One region of the Pseudogracilibacillus sp. SO30301A genome, then DNA from elsewhere that is predicted to be linked to it. Evidence: riboswitches for the same ligand, from Rfam matches in the RefSeq annotation. Region 1 holds a riboswitch; each other region holds the start of a gene.

Region 1 (4,340 bases):
TTGTCCGTTCTAAAGTAATAAGTTTACGTGAGGAAGAATTTGTGTTAGCGGCTAAAGCGCAAGGACTGAAAAATGGCCGCATCATTTTCCATCATATTTTGCCAAATAGTTTAGCCCCAATTATTGTTCAAACAACACTAGGCTTTGGGACAGCAATATTAGAAGCGGCAGCACTTGGGTTCTTGGGGCTAGGTGCTCAACCTCCGACACCAGAATGGGGGAAAATGTTAGCTGATTCCAGGGATTTTATCCAACTGGCTCCATGGACATTAATTGCTCCGGGGGTATCAATTATGTTAGTTGTTTTAGGGTTTAACTTAATTGGTGATGGATTAAGAGACGCCCTTGATCCAAAAATGAAAAATTAATAAATTGTTATTTAGTCTAAAACTTGGAGATACATTCATCCAAGTTTTAATTTTTTAATAGACTATTTTCCTATATAGCGTTGTATTATTATAGAATATTATGTATAATAATGCTATAATTAAATAGACTGAATTTTTTATTTAGATTAAATATTTTCGTTTAATTGAATGTTATGTGGGGGAAAATTCATGGGAAGAGAAGAGATGCTAGACTTTTTAAAAAGAATCGCTGATGGGATTTCTGTAATGTTTGGGAGTAACTGTGAGGTCGTTATACATGACTTGGAAAATAGTGAATCTTCTATCCTATATATAACGAACAGTCATGTTACAGACCGTGAAGTAGGGAATAAGCTCGATTTATTAGGAACAAGAGATATTGATGAGCTGTATAAAGGTGTAGATCTAGTTAATTTAAACGGGATTTCTAAAAATAATCATTTATTAAAGTGCTCTACATTTCATGCTAAAGGGGAAGATTATCATTTTGCACTTGGGGTGAATTTTGATTACACAAATGTTCTCATGATTCAAAACTTAGTAAATGATTTTACTCGCGTAGGTGACAATATTGAAATTGCAGCAAGTGAAAAAGATGAGAACTTGGAGCAAAAGTTAGATGAGTTTTATAAAAAAGCGGTAAATCATATTGGAAAACCAATTCCATTTATGAGAAAAAGAGAACGGGTAGAAATGATTCGATTTTTACAAGATAAAGGGGCTTTTTCAATCCATAAAAGCATTCCGATAATTGCTGAAAAAATGAAGGTTTCACGATATACAATATACAATTATTTAAGAGAAATAAAAAATGAGCAGGCACACAAAATATAATGCCTGCTCATTTTTAATGTTCACAAATAACTTTCTTATTGATGATTCTTCGTCTAACTCTGACACACGGAAGTACTGTTCTTAACCCTGCAGGACACTTCCAACTTTGTTCTTTTCGTTATCCATATTGTTCATCGACCTCATCGCATTTAGTACAACAAGCAAAATAGCGCCTACATGAGCGATGATAGCAATCCAGATAGTTAACCAGCCAGGTATGACAAGTAGAAGGGTGATTAATATAAGACCTAGAGCAAAAGAAATATTTTGTTTAGTGCCAATCTGAAGCGAAATGTGCCGGTTTCGGAAATAATGTGCCGATCTGAAGCGAAATGTGCCGTTTTCAGAAATAATGTGCCAATCTAAAGGAAGATGTGCCGGTTTTCGGAAATAATGTGCCGATCTGAAGGAAGATGTGCCGTTTTCGGAAATAATGTGCCAATCTGAAGGAAGATGTGCCGTTTTCAGAAATAATGTGCCAATCTGAAGCGAAATGTGCCGGTTTTCGGAAATAATGTGCCAATCTAAAGGAAGATGTGCCGTTTTCGGAAATAATGTGCCAATCTGAAGCGAAATGTATTATATGTAAAGCCTTTCTGCTTGTGAGATCGTATATGGAGTTTTGTTAAGTCATCATTCATGAGAGTAATGTCTGCTGTTTCAAAAGAGGTGTCTGTCCCGGCACCGCTCATTGCAATAGCAACTGTTGCATTTGCCAGAGCCGGTGCATCATTCATTCCATCTCCAATCATTGCTACTGAATGATCAGATTGATTTCTTCTATTAACACAGTCAAGTTTGTTTGTTGCACCGTTTTTGTTATGGAAAGATAGACAAATAACGATAATGAACTAACAACAAGTAATTGAATAAAAGATGTGGTAATACTTGGCACATCTTAAAATATATCCAACCTATATTGAAAAATTTTTAAATTAGCTTTACAATTACTTATATAATAGATAATATTAATACCAAGAAATAAGTTCACATGGTTTGAGACATACACATGCGACAATCTTGATAGATCAACTTATACCGACTACTGATATTGCCGACGGATTAGGTAATACACTTGAAATGATTTACCCGAGTTTATGCCCACTCGTTGAAAAAAATCTAACGAAAAACAGTCCGTTCCTTTAGTGAAAGCGTATCATTTGGTGCTGAATAATAAAAACAGTCATCTTTAAACGTTGTTATATCAATGGTTTGAAGTGACTCATAGATATTTTATTACTAGGAGTGCTTGTAAACAAGCTGAGATCGAAGTGTGACTTCGGGATTCTTATAACCTGATCTAGTTAAAACTAGCGAAGGGAAGTGATGTATTGCTATTCGAGACTTGCTATTAGCAAACCACTTTCCTGTATATATTCAGAAAAGTGGTTTTTTGATTATAAGTTAGGTAAGAATTAAAGGAGGTCAAATGAAAGGCTTACATATAATTTCAACTGGAAAACAATCAACGGATGAATTTATAAAAAAGGTTAAAGCAATTCATGCAAAGATAGACTTTATTCATATACGTGAGAGGAATTGGACTGCTAAGGATCACATTGCTGTTATAAGAAAACTTATTGCAGTTGGAGTAGACCCTAAAAAAATCATTATTAATGATCGGGTTGATATTGCTGTGACAGGGCGTGTAGGTGGCGTACAGCTAACCTCTCATAGCCTAGATGTATGTGATGTTAAAAAGTACTTTCCTTCATTACAAATAGGTTGTTCTGTACATAGTGTAGAGGAAGCGTTGGAGAAGGAAGAACAAGGAGCGAACTATTTAATTTATGGTCATATTTTTAAGACAAATTCAAAAATAGGATTACCTCCACGAGGCCTAAAAAATTTGAGCAAGATCACTAGTAGCGTAAAGGTTCCCGTCATTGCCATAGGAGGGATTACACCAATTAATCTTTCTACTGTTTTACAGGAAGGAGCAAGTGGCATTGCAGTTTTGTCAGGGATATTGCTTGCAGAAGATTGTACGATTGCTACCTTGAAATATCGAGAGAAATTAGACGAAAAGAGGTGAAATAAATGAAATTACATATCAATGGTTCCGTAGTAGAAATACCTAGAACGATCAAAACGATTTCACAACTAATTAATCATTTTGATTTTAGGACTCCTGTCATTATTGTCGAGCATAATAATGTTATTTTACAAAATGGAGAACATGAAACTACTCAAATAAATGATGGAGATAAAATTGAATTTGTTCAGTTTGTTGGTGGAGGTTGATTTTTTCAAATGTAGATAAAAAATAAATGGAGGGAAAACGATGTTAAAAATAGGAGATTACGAGTTTACATCAAGATTATTTCTAGGAACAGGCAAATTTTCAGATTTTGATATTCAAAAAGAAGCAGTCATTGCTTCGGAGACAGAAGTGTTAACATTTGCAGTAAGAAGGATGAATATTTTTGAGCCTAGTCAACCCAATTTTTTAGAAAAGATAGATTTAGATAAGTACAAATTTTTACCAAATACTGCCGGAGCAAAAACTGCGGAAGAAGCAGTTAGAATTGCTAAATTAGCACAAGCTTCGGGAATTTGTCATATGGTAAAGGTTGAAATTATCGGCTGTGATAAAACATTGCTGCCAGACCCAGTAGAAACATTGAAGGCGTCAGAACAGCTATTAAATGAAGGGTTTACCGTTTTAACCTATACATCAGATGATGTTGTACTTGCTAGAAGGTTGGAAGAATTAGGAGTTCATGCTGTGATGCCGGGTGCCTCACCAATTGGTTCTGGGCAAGGGATTATTAATCCATTAAATTTGAGTTTCATTACAGAACAAGCTACTATTCCCGTTATTGTAGATGCTGGAATTGGTTCTCCGAAAGATGCTATTTTTGCAATGGAGTTAGGGGCGGATGCAGTGCTGTTAAATACAGCCGTTTCCGGAGCAAAAGATCCGGTTAAAATGGCAAAAGCGATGAAATTAGCAATCGAAGCAGGGAAGCTTGGCTATGAAGCTGGTAGAATACCGATGAAAAGAACGGCGACAGCAAGCAGCCCTTTAGAAGGGATTAGTTTATAATGATGGATCGTTACTCTAGACAAATTTTGTTTCCTTCTATTGGGGAAGGGGGACAGCAAAAGTTAGCAAAAAAGCATGTATTAATAATA
Region 2 (4,340 bases), on a different contig from region 1:
TAACTTTTTTGTTATAACAAATAATATCAATTTCACCAGTCACTACAGCTAAAGTATTATATTTTTCCGCAACTAGTTGAGCTATCTCTTCTAATTTTGACATATCATCATCAATGGACTCTACACCTTTTGTTTCCCAAGCGACTTCAACTAAATGCGCCATCTCACCGGCATTTCCCTTAACAGCAGTAAAAGAAATGTTTTCTAACAATGTTTGAATTGCTTGTTTTCTGAAATTAGAAGCGGCAACACCAACAGGGTCAAGGACGACTGGTATCCCTCTTTCATTTGCAGTTTGTCCAGCGATTATCATTGCTTCAAGTTCTTTTTCTACAATCGTCCCAATGTTTATGAGTACACCGTTGGCAATGCTCGCCATATCACGTGCTTCTGCCGGTTCTTTTGCCATGATTGGAGAGCCGCCAAAAGCTAGCAGTCCGTTTGCAGTAAAGTTCATGACAACTTGGTTCGTTAAATGGTGAATTAACGGCTGTGCTTTTCTTACTTGTTCGATTCCATTCATAGTTTAATGGCTTCCTTTCTCACTGCAAAATGATTTGTTGGTCCGTTTCCTTTACCTAAATCAAACGATTGTTTAATTGCTTCCGTCACATAGTGTTTACTTTTTTCAACAGCTTCAATCAATGAAAGACCATGACTTAAATAAGCAGTGATTGCAGCGGAGTACGTGCATCCTGTACCATGAGTATTTACTGTATCAATGCGTTTTTCTGTAAATGTGTACATTTCTTTTCCATCATATAAAAAGTCAATCGCATCCCCGACAAGGTGTCCGCCTTTTACAAGTGCAGCTCCCGCGCCATATTTATCAACAATTTTTTTGGCAGCATCTTGCATCGCTTCAGTTGAAGTGATTTTTTCCCCAGTTAAAAATTCTGCTTCAGGTATATTAGGTGTAATTACTTTACAAAGTGGCACTAGTTGATCTCGTAAGTAAACTCTCGCATCCTCATTAATTAACGCATCCCCACTCGTTGCAACCATAACAGGGTCAATAACAAAAGGGATAACTTTGTCTTTCACTTTTGCTTGAATAATTTCCATCATGTCAATATTTGCGATCATTCCTGTTTTAAATGCATGTACTGGCATATCAGAAAAAACAGATTCTAACTGATCTTCAATCATCTGTAAAGGAAGATGATGAATATTTTGAACCCCGGTTGTATTTTGTGCAACTACTGATGTAATGATAGACATGCCGTAACTTTGTAATTCTTGAAAAGTTTTTAAATCAGCTTGAATTCCTGCACCCCCTGATGGATCAGTGCCTGCAATTGTTAAAGAACAAGCTACTTCTTTCATGTTAAGCAACTCCTTTTATAATTTATGCTCATTTTTCAATTGAATAAAATTTTCATATTTAACGCGAGAAACGATAAATAAAGCAATTCCTGCACCTGTAATACTGCTCACTAAGAAAGGGGGGATGAAAAATAAGGCACCAAAAGATGTTCCCATTAAAATTTTGGCAAATGGGACGGAGAATAACGCACCAATGATTCCTGTCCCGATAACTTCACCTAGTGCGGCGAAGTATTTTTTCCCAAACTTTTTGTATAGGTAACCGGCTAAAAATGCCCCAAACATTCCACCGGGAAATGCAAGTAATGAGCCGAGTCCAAGCATATTTCTAAGTAGTCCAATCACAAAAGCAATTGCAACAGCTGGCCCTGGTCCTAGCATTACAGCAGCCAAAACGTTCACCGCATGTTGGACGGGATAAGCCCTCGCAACACCAGCGGGAAACCAAATCAATTGAGATCCCAATGTTCCAATAGCTACTAATAAAGCCATCGTTGTTAGTAATCTTGTTTGATTCATGTGACCTTCTCCTCTTAAACCAATTCGAAAGGGGTGTTAGCTTATAAAACAGTAAAAAACCAGATTCAACACGGAACCTGGTTTGTAGTTAACTAAATTTTAACATTAACGATTTACTACTTCCCTCCGCTAGTATAAACTAGATCAGGTTCACAAGAGTTAGAAATAATCTGTATTTCTTCTCAGCCCGCATATTTGGGCACCCCTAGTAGTGTGCATATGGAATTATTTACCCTAAAGTCATTATAGCAGAAATCCTTTTTATTGTCATATCGGACTAATTTTTGTTTCCTTTAATATTTCATAAATTCTTGTTATAATACGTTCCATGAGAAGGTCTCTTTCTAAATGTATTTGCCCTAGTAAGCATACATTTTATGATAGAATGCCTTCTCTTTTTTGGCTAGTAAATTAGCGAAAATTTCCCCCGAGTAAAATATTACACATATTAATAAAGACTTTGTGTTTTAATTCACACAATAATGGGGCAGCTAGAAAACATGCTTAGTGGCTGGCGTGACTTGCTTGTGGCGAGAAAAGATGCGATGTGTCTCTTCCAGCATGCAGAGTCGCTGGAAAAGATGCGATGTGTCTCTTCCAGCATGCAAAGTCGCTGGAAAAGATGCGATGTGTCTCTTCCAGCATGCAGAGTCGCTGGAAAAGATGCGAAGTTGCTCCTCCGGCGTGCAGAGCCGTTGGAAAAGATGCAAAGTGTCTCTTCCAACATGCAGAGTCACTGAAAAACATGCTTAGTGGCTTGTTTAAACGTCGAGTGACGCACATGCAAACATAAAAAAATCCCACTCGTTTTTTTAACGAATGGGACAATTAAAAATTAATATGCCTTCTCAAGTAATCTCTCACTAATTGTTAATTCAGCTTCTGTAGAATTTACGACATCCTCTACTGTAAAACCATCAGCAACTTCAAGTAAGACGAGACCGTTATCTGTAACTTCTATGACCGCCCGATCTGTAATAATTTTATTTACGACACCTTTACCTGTGAGTGGCAGCGTACATTCTTTTAAAATTTTCGGTTCACCGTCACGGGTAACATGCTCCATAATGACAATGATTTGCTGGGCACCGTGAACGAGGTCCATTGCACCACCCATACCTTTAATCATTTTGCCGGGAATCATCCAGTTTGCTAAATCACCAGCTTCGGAAACTTCCATTCCACCTAATATAGCAAGGTTAATATGACCTCCACGTATCATTGCAAAACTTTCAGCATTATCAAATAATGCAGCTCCATCGATCATGGTTACCGTTTCCTTACCAGCGTTTATTAAGTCTGCATCAATTTCTTCTTCAGTTGGATAAGGACCAATTCCAAGGAGGCCGTTTTCCGACTGAAGCACGACATGTTTATTATCCGAAATATAATTGGCAACTAGAGTCGGCATACCGATCCCTAAATTCACATAGTATCCGTCCTTAATTTCTTTCTCCGCTCGACGGGCGATTTTTTCACGAACTTTCGCTTTACCCATGTTTTCACTCCTCACTTAATTATTTGCCGTGGCAACTGTTCGTCTTTCAATCCGTTTTTCCTGATTACCTTGGATAATTCGTTGCACGTAAATGCTTGGGGTATGAATGTAGTTAGGGTCAAGTTCACCGACTTCTACAAGCTCCTCCACTTCAGCGATTGTTACTTTTCCTGCCGCCGCAATAATTGGATTAAAGTTTCTCGCTGTTTTGTTATAAATTAAGTTCCCCATTTTGTCGCCTTTTAACGCTCTTACAAAACTAAAATCAGCAGTTAAAGCTTCTTCAAGAACATACTCTTTTCCGTTAAATGTTCGAGTTTCTTTACCTTCAGCAATCGGTGTACCAACCCCAGCCGGTGTATAAAAAGCAGGAATTCCGGCACCTCCAGCACGAATTTTTTCAGCGAGCGTTCCTTGAGGAGTTAATTCGACTTCAATGATTCCTTCTATAACTTGGCGTTCAAATTCTTTGTTTTCACCAACATAGGAGCCGATCATTTTTTTAATTTGTTGATTTTTTAATAGTAAGCCGAGCCCAAAATCATCTACCCCACAATTATTAGAAATAACGGTTAAATCTTTTACACCAGTTTTAACTAATGCATGAATTGCATTTTCAGGAATTCCGCAAAGTCCGAAGCCTCCAACCATTATTGTTGCCCCATCATGTACATCACGAACAACTTCATCAAATGAAGTATATACTTGTTTCAAAAAGTTCCCTCCTCAAATAGAAATAAATAATTATAAAATTAAATGAATTTTGCATATAGTCTAACTTATATTATAGCATAGACAATAATTGTTAGCACTGTTACTAAAGAGATATCTACTATTTAGATATCTATGGTTAGTAAAAGTAAATTATAAGTGAATCGTGGTCTCGTAAGCTATTATCAGCAAGTGTCACGCAATTAAATCAACTTGAATAGGCTAATGTAGCATAAAAACCAGAAGTGGTAGGTGGCAAAAATGGCAGTGAGACCGTCCATTTTAG
Region 3 (4,340 bases), on a different contig from region 1:
AAGAGCAACAAGAATTTGGAGCATAACTTGTAAGGAAATTGCTACGTCTGTGTCAGTAGTAGTAACATCAATTTCGCGACAGTTCTCAATGACAAGTTTTTGCCTGTTTGCTTGCCTGATTTGAGACATTTCTAGAAGTTCTTGTGTGACTTTTTCTGCACGGCTGCTATCTGCTATTGTAATATTGATAACGACAGCGATGGCAACCTGTAATGCTGCCTGTAAAGAAGCGGCAACTTTCGTATCTGTGGTTTCTACAGTGATCTCGCAAGAATCTCTAATAATGATAGTTTCATTGGAAGATTGGTCGATTTCTGAATACTGGTCTGCGTCATTGATATCATTATTCGAATCGTTTTTACATGCTCTTCCTACTGGGTGCTCTGAATCCCTATCTAGTGCCACCCACCGATTACTGTACTTATAATCATAGTCGTAATCGTAATCATACATATTTTATCCCTCCTATATATTCATTAAATGCACCGAAGCAGTTATTTGAGTGCGCTAATTTACCAATCAATTCAACCATTTAATCAACTGCTCACTCTTCCGCTTGTTTATTTCTATTCAAGAAAAGTTCCCTAAGAGGACTTTCAACTTTCTTTTTCACTTCATCTTCAGTGACTGTCTTTGTAGCATTCTTTTCGTATAAGAATTCTTCTACTTGTTCTTTAAGTTTTGCAACTGATTGCTTTAGTGATTCACGTTGCTCATCTGTAATGTTAGATTTTGCTTCTTCTAAATCAATGTTATTTTTAGAGAATATATTGCTAATAAAAATTTCTACCATTTGGTTGGATAGGTTATATAGCTCCTTTTTATTATCATTATCTTTCACCAACCATTCACCTCCTTTTTGCCACTACTATAATTTATTCGCAGTAAAAGGAAATGAAAGGGCGGACAACTTAAAATAAGGAAATAAGAGTGAGATCTGATTAATTTATCAGTAAAAATGAATCCGTCTTGCTCCACCAATCTTTGATAGCTTTTCTAGTGTTGGAAAAGAAACTTTATATAACCCGTTTTCTCTTTCCACCTTAAAGTTTTAATTATTGAAGCTACACCACATACAACAAAACGTTTTCGCTTTCTGTTTTTTCTTTTTCGATTTTACTGTCCGAATCGTTTGATTGACAATAGGTGAAGGAAATGGCTCATCCGAATAGCGTTTAAGTACTTTCGAAGTAGCTGTTTGGAGTTCATCAAAACCTAAAAGCCAATTCGAAAAAGCGGTATTTATCGCTGTCATCTTACGGTACATTGCCATTTTCTCTTTGTCAGTTTTTGAAGCTCTAGCTTAACTGTGTTCGTTTGCAAGTTGCTCAACTCCTGCTATAACATAAAGAGGAACGTTTGTACCGTTTTTAACATTAATTTCATGCATATCTCAAGAAAAAATAATTTCAAATACGAAGTGGTACAAACCTTCGTTTTTTATACCACTCCATATTGGCCCTCACTTTCATCCCACGTCTAAAGACAATGGGCTTTCCCGTTCGGAAAATCTGTAAGTACGGTACCATTTCTTGTAGTACTTCTTCGGGAAGTGCCTTTTTAATCATTGGAAAAATAATTCGTGCTTCTTTTCGCACATGTGCTTTAAGAATAAAGCTTAATTCTTGCATCGTATGAATCTCGATCTCTGTAGATGAACTTATCTTATTGATTTTATCCACAATTTTCCAATAGTATTTCAATTATTTTTGGTTGCTCAATCGAGGCGTTTAAAATTTTTCAATAAAAAATAGATAACCATTAATTAAATAGGTTATCTATTTTTTACATATAGTTTAATTTTTAAGTAGCATTCTCGGTTGTTTGTTAAATAAGTAATAGATAATAATAATGCAAATAATCATCGCTGGAATCATGTACGAACAGTTATAAATAAAGGAGTATAGCCAAGCCGGTTGTCCTTCAGGTACTGAGTCGGCAAAGAATATAAATCCTGCAAAGAAATGGGCAAGAAAACGTAATGAACCGCCGACAAGAATCCCTGCAATTATAAACTTAAATAACTCTTTTTTATTCTGTTGTTTTACAGCCTGTTGAACAGATTTTGCAAAAATCCCCGCAAAGCCTAGTACAGTAAATGCAAGTCCATATTCAATTAATCCTTGCCAAAAATTAAGAATATACGCATCTCCTACTGCAATCTGCAATATACCCCATAAGAACCCTGAAAGGATTCCGCCTTTTATACCCCAACGAAAAGCCAGTATGAACACAGGAATCATTGCTAATGAAATAGAACCACCAGCTGGCCAAAGTTTAAACTTTAAAAAAGGAATAATATCTAATAGCAATGCTAAAGCTGTTAGAATGGCAACTTCAATAAAAAATAAAGTACGGTTCGAGCTCATTAATTTAACACTCCCCCAAATTTTTAATGCAAAAAAGCAATTCTACGGGGAGCTTGATGGGTATCCGTTTAGATTGACTAATTTTTCCCATAAAAAAACTACATCCCTACGCTAGTATTAACTAACAGGTTCGAAGGGTAAGAACAAATTGTTCACTCTCAGCCGAATGGCTCCCCCTGTAGACATTATAATTTCTGCTTTTTCATTATCATATCTTATTTTAGCTCATTTCAAGTTTTGATTCAAACTTACTGGGAAAATATTCAATAGTGACACTGTATAACAATCAACAAGTTAATTAATCTGTGATAAGATGTGAACAAATAAAAAGATGGAATAATAATCATCAAAAGCAAAGGGATGGAATATAAATGGGAAAAAGGATAAATATGACCGGCGACGAACGTAGAAAATATATTATTGATTTGCTTAAGCAAAACGATAAACCACTAACTGGAAAGATGCTTGCGGAAAAAACAGGTGTAAGCAGGCAAGTAATCGTAACAGATATTGCTTTACTTAGAACAAGTGAAGAACCGATCATTGCGACTAGTCGAGGATATTTGTATTATCAACAGAAAACTCAGAATGACACATTTCGCAAAGTGATTGTTTGTAAACATACACCTGAGGAAACGAAGAAAGAGCTTGAACTTATGGTAGACTGCGGTGTTACCGTCGTAGATGTGATTGTAGAACATCCTTTTTATGGCGAATTGATCGGCTCTCTTATGGTGAAAAGTAGATATGAAGTAGAACAGTTTGTTCAGAGCTTTTCACAAAATAATGCTGCTCCACTATTAATTTTAACCGGGGGTATTCATTTACATACAATAGAATCAGATTCACAAGAAAAAATTGATGCTGCTTGTAACGCTTTAAAAAAAGCAGGCATTTTAGTAACTGACAATATTTAAGACACGTTATACCAGAGGTGGTTTGGTGAAAAGATTTGTAGTTTCTATTATCGCGATAATCGTTTGCTTGATTGTATTTTTAACTGTGGCTCAAGATCCAATGATTACATTAGAAGCGGATGTTGGAAAAAGTTCACATAACCTGGTCCCAACAAATCCGCAGCGAGAAAATATAACTACAACGATGAAACAATTAGAGGGAGAAACTGAAGCTAGTATGGATAAAAATGAAGTTGATGACATATCCAAAATAATTAAAAAAATGACTTTGGATGAAAAAATCGGTCAGCTTATTATTGGTGGAATTACCGGTACAATTTTGACTAATCAATCAAAGAAATTGATTCATACGTATAAATTAGGCGGTTTTATTTTATTTTCAGCTAACTTAGAAGAACCGAATCAGTCATTAAACTTATCAAATGATTTAAAAATTGAAAATAAACAGAACAACATACCGCTATTGCTTAGTGTGGATCAAGAAGGTGGCACCGTTACGAGATTACCAAATTTATACGATTTGCAAACAAACGAAGAAATTGGTCTGAAAAACGATAAGGAATTTGCTCGAAAAACAGGTGAAGTATTGGGAAGGCAAGTAAAAGCTTTTGGTTTTCAAGTAAATTTTGCCCCAGTAATAGATGTGAATAACAATCCAAATAATCCTGTAATTGGAGATCGCTCATTTGGAAGTAATCCTCAACTGGTGGGAGAACTCGGGGTTGAAGTGATGCAAGGAATGCAAGCAGAACAAGTAATTCCTGTTATCAAACATTTTCCAGGTCTTGGGGATACGCATATTGATTCCCATGAAGAATTGCCTGTAATAGATAAAAATATGGATGAATTAGAAGCTATTGAATTAGTCCCTTTTAAGACTGCGATTGATGCAGGCGCTGACGTAGTGATGACGGCGCATATTAAGCTACCTCAAATAGGAGACGATCCAGCTACACTTTCATATGAAATAATTACTGGTATTCTTAGGGAAGAACTTCATTTTGATGGCGTCATCATGACGGATGATTTAACAATGGGTGCTATCTCTAATAAT
Region 4 (4,340 bases), on a different contig from region 1:
ATCCAACTTTTCGTTTCGACAGGAATTTTTTCGAGTTTGATAAAATGTTGATGAACGATTAAATCAAAGCCAAATTTTTCATCGACATAGCGTTTGAGCATTTTTTCTCGTTCACGAATTAGTTGATACGTTTCAGGATCTTGCAATCTTAAAATCCAAAACTTTTCCATTAGAACACGTAATGCTGTTTGGGCTTTTTCATCGAATGCTGCTATTTCCATTTACGCGTTCACCTCTTCTAGGAACTGAAAAATTACTTTCGGCATTTCGATAGCGCCATCTTCTGCTTGCAAGATGATTCGTTCCTCATTGGACATGATCACTTTAACGATGTGCCCATGTTCCGTTTGCAATGTTCGGTCTTTTCGCATCATTGCTTTTCCGATCCAACTTAATAACATTTTTCTTACGTAAGGTTCAATAACTGGTAGTTGGTCGAGATGAATTTCATTTCCATCCATATATTTTTCAAGTGTTTGTTGTTCGATTTGTTTGTGACGAAGATGCTCTCGTTTTGTTTCTTCTTTTTGTTTCTGTTGGCTAATGATCGCACCTGGGCGTGTTTTTTCCCGGTAATTTCGGATCCGTGGATTTGTTTCGTGTTCCATCGGATGCTCGTCCCACACATCTGTATAAATATCATCTGTCGGGACGTGATCGCTAAATAAATGCCTTGTATGAAACACACCAAAAACAACAGCTGAAAGTTCATGGGCGTCTTTTACGTCAGGTAAAGTATCAAACCATTTCGCTAGGTGGAGATAATCTTTTTTTCGGCTCCGGAAGTAATTATGTCTTTCTCCTAATCGTTGTACAACCCGGGTGATCCGTCTAATTTGTTCATTTGTGCGGATTTGTAGCATGTCGAGTTCACTTTCTCTTCGTTCATTTCCTAGAAACCAAATGGATAGACTTTGCCATTTCTCTTGTTCCGCTTCGATAAGTTCTTTTTTATCTAATTGAATATCTTCAAAACGGGGAACTCGTTGTTGGTGGATGATCACTTGTTCAATCAGTGATTCTAATGTTGTTAGTTCAATGGATCTTAATAGTTGCTGAATTTTAAGTGCTGTTTGTTGTAATTCAATAATGAAGTCTCGCAAATAAGTCGTGAATTGATCTTTAAATACGAGAAATGCCTCTGTTTGCATCCGCTCTTCCGCTTCTTCTGAATTAATATGAGCAATATAATCGGAAGTGTTTTTCGTAATCGAGCGAAAATACGTAAATACATCGTTCCAAATTTGAGCACATTCATCAGCACTTGGAAGGGGTGAATTTTTCCTAACAAGTTTTTCCACCTCAAAGAGTGCTTGATATAATCGCTCAAACTCCTTTTTCTCAAGCGATCCACCAAACGTTTCTCCACCCTTTTCCATTTCTTGTAGCATGCGTTCAAATTCGACAGTATATGGTGTACATTGGTATCGAAATCTCTTTTTCTTAAATTCTTCTATCGTACGAGCTTTCCCCGTTTCTTGTCGGGCAATTAAGTTATTCCACCGTACGAGTTGATCCAAATCTTGATGCAATTGTTCTTCGGTATAATCAGCAAATTCTTGTAAGCTCATTAAGTATTCATATACTTCTTCAGGAAAAAGAAATTCTCGCATTCTTTCATGTTGAATATAAAAATAGCGTAATATTGCTCGATAGCTCCACGCTTTATCTACAGTTAAATAGGAAGCTTCAATTACTTTTTTAAAAGGTTGCAAATGTGATCACCTACAATATTCGACTTAATTCTATTGTAAATTGTGGATGGATAAAAGTCTATTGAAGAACTGCGATCAAATCTGTAAGCTTGTATAGAGAAAATTATATGATAGAAATATCAAGCGAAGTCAGAGGTTCAATGTTGTAGAATGACTCGACATCTTGCCAATCATTTCGATATGTTTATTGTCTGCCTAAAATCAAAAAAGACGGGTTCCCCCGTCTTTTCAACTACTTATGATTTTGCTAATTCTTTCACTGGCCACATGGAGAGATTTTCCGCCATGTCCCAGAACATATATTCAAAATAGCTCGTTTTCACGAAGATTTCTTCTAGTTTTTTCAGTTCATGCTTTGGTTTGTCTGTTGCGATTGTATTGATTAAATTGATACAGTCGTTTGCAATTTTTGTAAATCCGTCGGAGGAGTACATGTTAACCCAGTTCCCGTAAAATTCGTGGGTGAGAGCTCCTGGCCATGTTGCTAGTTTTCTCCCGATCCAGTTGTAGCTCCATGCACATGCAAGTACTGCCGCAATTGCATTCTCCACGCCACCAAGTTGCGCCTGGCTGATCATATAGCTCGTGTACGCTGTCATCGTCGCGGACGGTTCTGTCGCTTCAAGTTCTTCATTTGTAATGCCAAATTTTTCTGCATATTCACGGTGTAGATCCATTTCAAAATTCATTGTCCCGTGGAGGAGGTTTGCAAAAATCGTCATCGTTTTTAGGTCATTAGCCTTTGTGCTTCCGATCGCAAATACGCGGGAATATTCAATAAGGTACACATAATCTTGCTTCATATAATGAATGAACTTTTCCTTATCGAGTGTTCCTTCCCCAATCCCTTTCACAAACGGATGCTCCAAATAACTGTTCCAGACTGGTTCAACTGCTTTAAACAGGCGGTCACTAAATAACATTGTATTTCTTCTCCCTTATGTATTTTTCTGAATGAAGAATCAAAAAACCATTCCATATGCATGGGGAATGGTAGAATACTAAGGTATATTGAATAATACCACCACCACTTCCCTACGCTAGTATAATCTAGATCAGGTTCAAAGGGTCAAGACATGTCTTTCTCAGCAAGATTTTGCTCCCCTAGTGATTCATCTATTCAGTTAATACCTAAGTTAACCTAAATTATTCATTTTGTCAAAAGAATATCAAAAAATTGAGTTAACTATAAACTGTCCGTTTTGTCAAAAAATTATCAAAGTTATTTCACAGAGACTACTCGTCCTCCTGTCATCGTCACTAATTCATCAGGTGTCAATTGGAAAACTGCCATCGGATGGCCTGCCGCTGCCCAGATTGTTTCATACTGAAACAGATCCTCATCAATTAGTGTAATCACTTTTTCTTTATGACCAAGCGGTGGTACACCACCAATGACAAAGCCTGTCTTTTCACGGACAAAATTAGCGTCCGCATTTTTAATCTTGTCATCTACATAGCCGCTAATTCGCCGCTCATTAATTCGATTTTTCCCACTCGCAACAACGAGTAAAGCTTGATTAGTATTTTTCAAACGAAAAATAATTGATTTCGCGATATGTTCAACATCGCAACCGATCGCTTCAGCGGCTTCTTTTGCTGTCCTTGTACTACTTGGCAATTCAACTACTTGATTTGAATATCCTAAACCCAATAATTTATTTTGAAATTGTTGAGCACTTTCTTTTAGTTTAGTAGACACTTTATCACTCCTTACAACCTTTTGCCCAGATTATACCATATCCGATAACCTCGGATTAATTGTAAGTAATTTGGCTGTAATGAGATCATGCGACTGGTTGGAAGGACTTAAGATTTCAACAATTAGGTTGGGAACTCCAACATATCTAGCATCTGTAAAACCACTTTTATCACAAATAATACTGATATCAGGAATAACAATTTTAGTATCCTTTATTGCATCACTTTTTAATTCAATGTCATATGGCGCATGAAATAACTCACAAGGCTTTCCTTCAAGAAAATTATCAAGTTTGATCTCCAGATTCCTGGATATACGTTGATGTTTTGTAGATGGAGATGGCGACATGTAAACAAATCCATCAATATATTCGAGTAATGCATCAGAGGTTTCCCGTATTCGAAAATACTCCTCAACTGAAATAGAATCATTACGGTATAGGTTCGTCACATTACCACCCTCTCTTTCTCTTAATTGTTATTTTTATTTTAAACCATGTTTTGTTATTACCTACCCAACTTTGTCTAGCCTACAACTATTTTTAGCTGTGTCCTCTGTCTAAAATCGTTTTGTTAATATAGTTTGAAAAATCATGAATGTTCAAGTGAAAACTTAGAGAAATTGTGGTATACATGTATTACAGAAGGGAGTATTTTATTACTAAATTTCACTACCGCTTGAGGTTGTTGTTTACCTATTACACTAAAAATTCCAAATTATTACTCATCTAGTTTTTTCCTTATCTCTTTCACCTTCTCATTACTTAAACCAGTTATGTCCACTATTTCTTCATTTGAGAAGCCCTTCTTAATCATGTTGACCGCCACTTGTTCCATTCCTCTTTCCATTCCTCTTTCCATACCCTTTTCAAAATAGGAGTTTGGCAATTCAAGGATGCGGGTTGCCTCTTCTTCCGGCAGATT

Evidence for each region. A riboswitch is a leader RNA that binds a small molecule or an ion and turns the genes downstream of it on or off. The one in region 1 is predicted to bind thiamine pyrophosphate.
Region 2: linked by a shared signal. The riboswitch ahead of thiW (energy coupling factor transporter S component ThiW) and the one ahead of tenI (thiazole tautomerase TenI) in region 1 are both predicted to bind thiamine pyrophosphate.
Region 3: linked by a shared signal. The riboswitch ahead of thiT (energy-coupled thiamine transporter ThiT) and the one ahead of tenI (thiazole tautomerase TenI) in region 1 are both predicted to bind thiamine pyrophosphate.
Region 4: linked by a shared signal. The riboswitch ahead of tenA (thiaminase II) and the one ahead of tenI (thiazole tautomerase TenI) in region 1 are both predicted to bind thiamine pyrophosphate.

Annotation. Positions count from the first base shown of each region.
Region 1 is NZ_JAXHDD010000060.1:1,816-6,155, forward strand. Features, by position in the region: gene SPD89_RS19025 (ABC transporter permease) at 1-368, shown strand, start outside; gene SPD89_RS19030 (helix-turn-helix transcriptional regulator) at 558-1,202, shown strand; TPP riboswitch at 2,434-2,541, shown strand; gene tenI (thiazole tautomerase TenI) at 2,632-3,237, shown strand; gene thiS (sulfur carrier protein ThiS) at 3,243-3,446, shown strand; gene SPD89_RS19050 (thiazole synthase) at 3,487-4,251, shown strand; gene SPD89_RS19055 (thiazole biosynthesis adenylyltransferase ThiF) at 4,251-4,340, shown strand, end outside.
Region 2 is NZ_JAXHDD010000030.1:12,696-17,035, forward strand. Features, by position in the region: gene thiM (hydroxyethylthiazole kinase) at 1-523, opposite strand, end outside; gene thiD (bifunctional hydroxymethylpyrimidine kinase/phosphomethylpyrimidine kinase) at 520-1,326, opposite strand; gene thiW (energy coupling factor transporter S component ThiW) at 1,342-1,845, opposite strand; TPP riboswitch at 1,950-2,062, opposite strand; gene SPD89_RS14280 (CoA transferase subunit B) at 2,681-3,343, opposite strand; gene SPD89_RS14285 (CoA transferase subunit A) at 3,359-4,057, opposite strand; gene SPD89_RS14290 (S66 peptidase family protein) at 4,316-4,340, shown strand, end outside.
Region 3 is NZ_JAXHDD010000100.1:283-4,622, reverse strand. Features, by position in the region: gene SPD89_RS22280 (spore coat protein) at 1-405, opposite strand, end outside; gene SPD89_RS22275 (spore coat protein) at 545-844, opposite strand; gene SPD89_RS22270 (hypothetical protein) at 1,052-1,267, opposite strand; gene SPD89_RS22265 (hypothetical protein) at 1,410-1,631, opposite strand; gene thiT (energy-coupled thiamine transporter ThiT) at 1,797-2,369, opposite strand; TPP riboswitch at 2,456-2,556, opposite strand; gene SPD89_RS22255 (transcription repressor NadR) at 2,741-3,286, shown strand; gene nagZ (beta-N-acetylhexosaminidase) at 3,312-4,340, shown strand, end outside.
Region 4 is NZ_JAXHDD010000047.1:6,635-10,974, reverse strand. Features, by position in the region: gene SPD89_RS17335 (TIGR02678 family protein) at 1-221, opposite strand, end outside; gene SPD89_RS17330 (TIGR02677 family protein) at 222-1,715, opposite strand; gene tenA (thiaminase II) at 1,952-2,638, opposite strand; TPP riboswitch at 2,731-2,831, opposite strand; gene SPD89_RS17320 (YbaK/EbsC family protein) at 2,938-3,417, opposite strand; partial or broken gene SPD89_RS17315 (Uma2 family endonuclease) at 3,496-3,867, opposite strand; gene SPD89_RS17310 (transposase) at 4,137-4,340, opposite strand, start outside.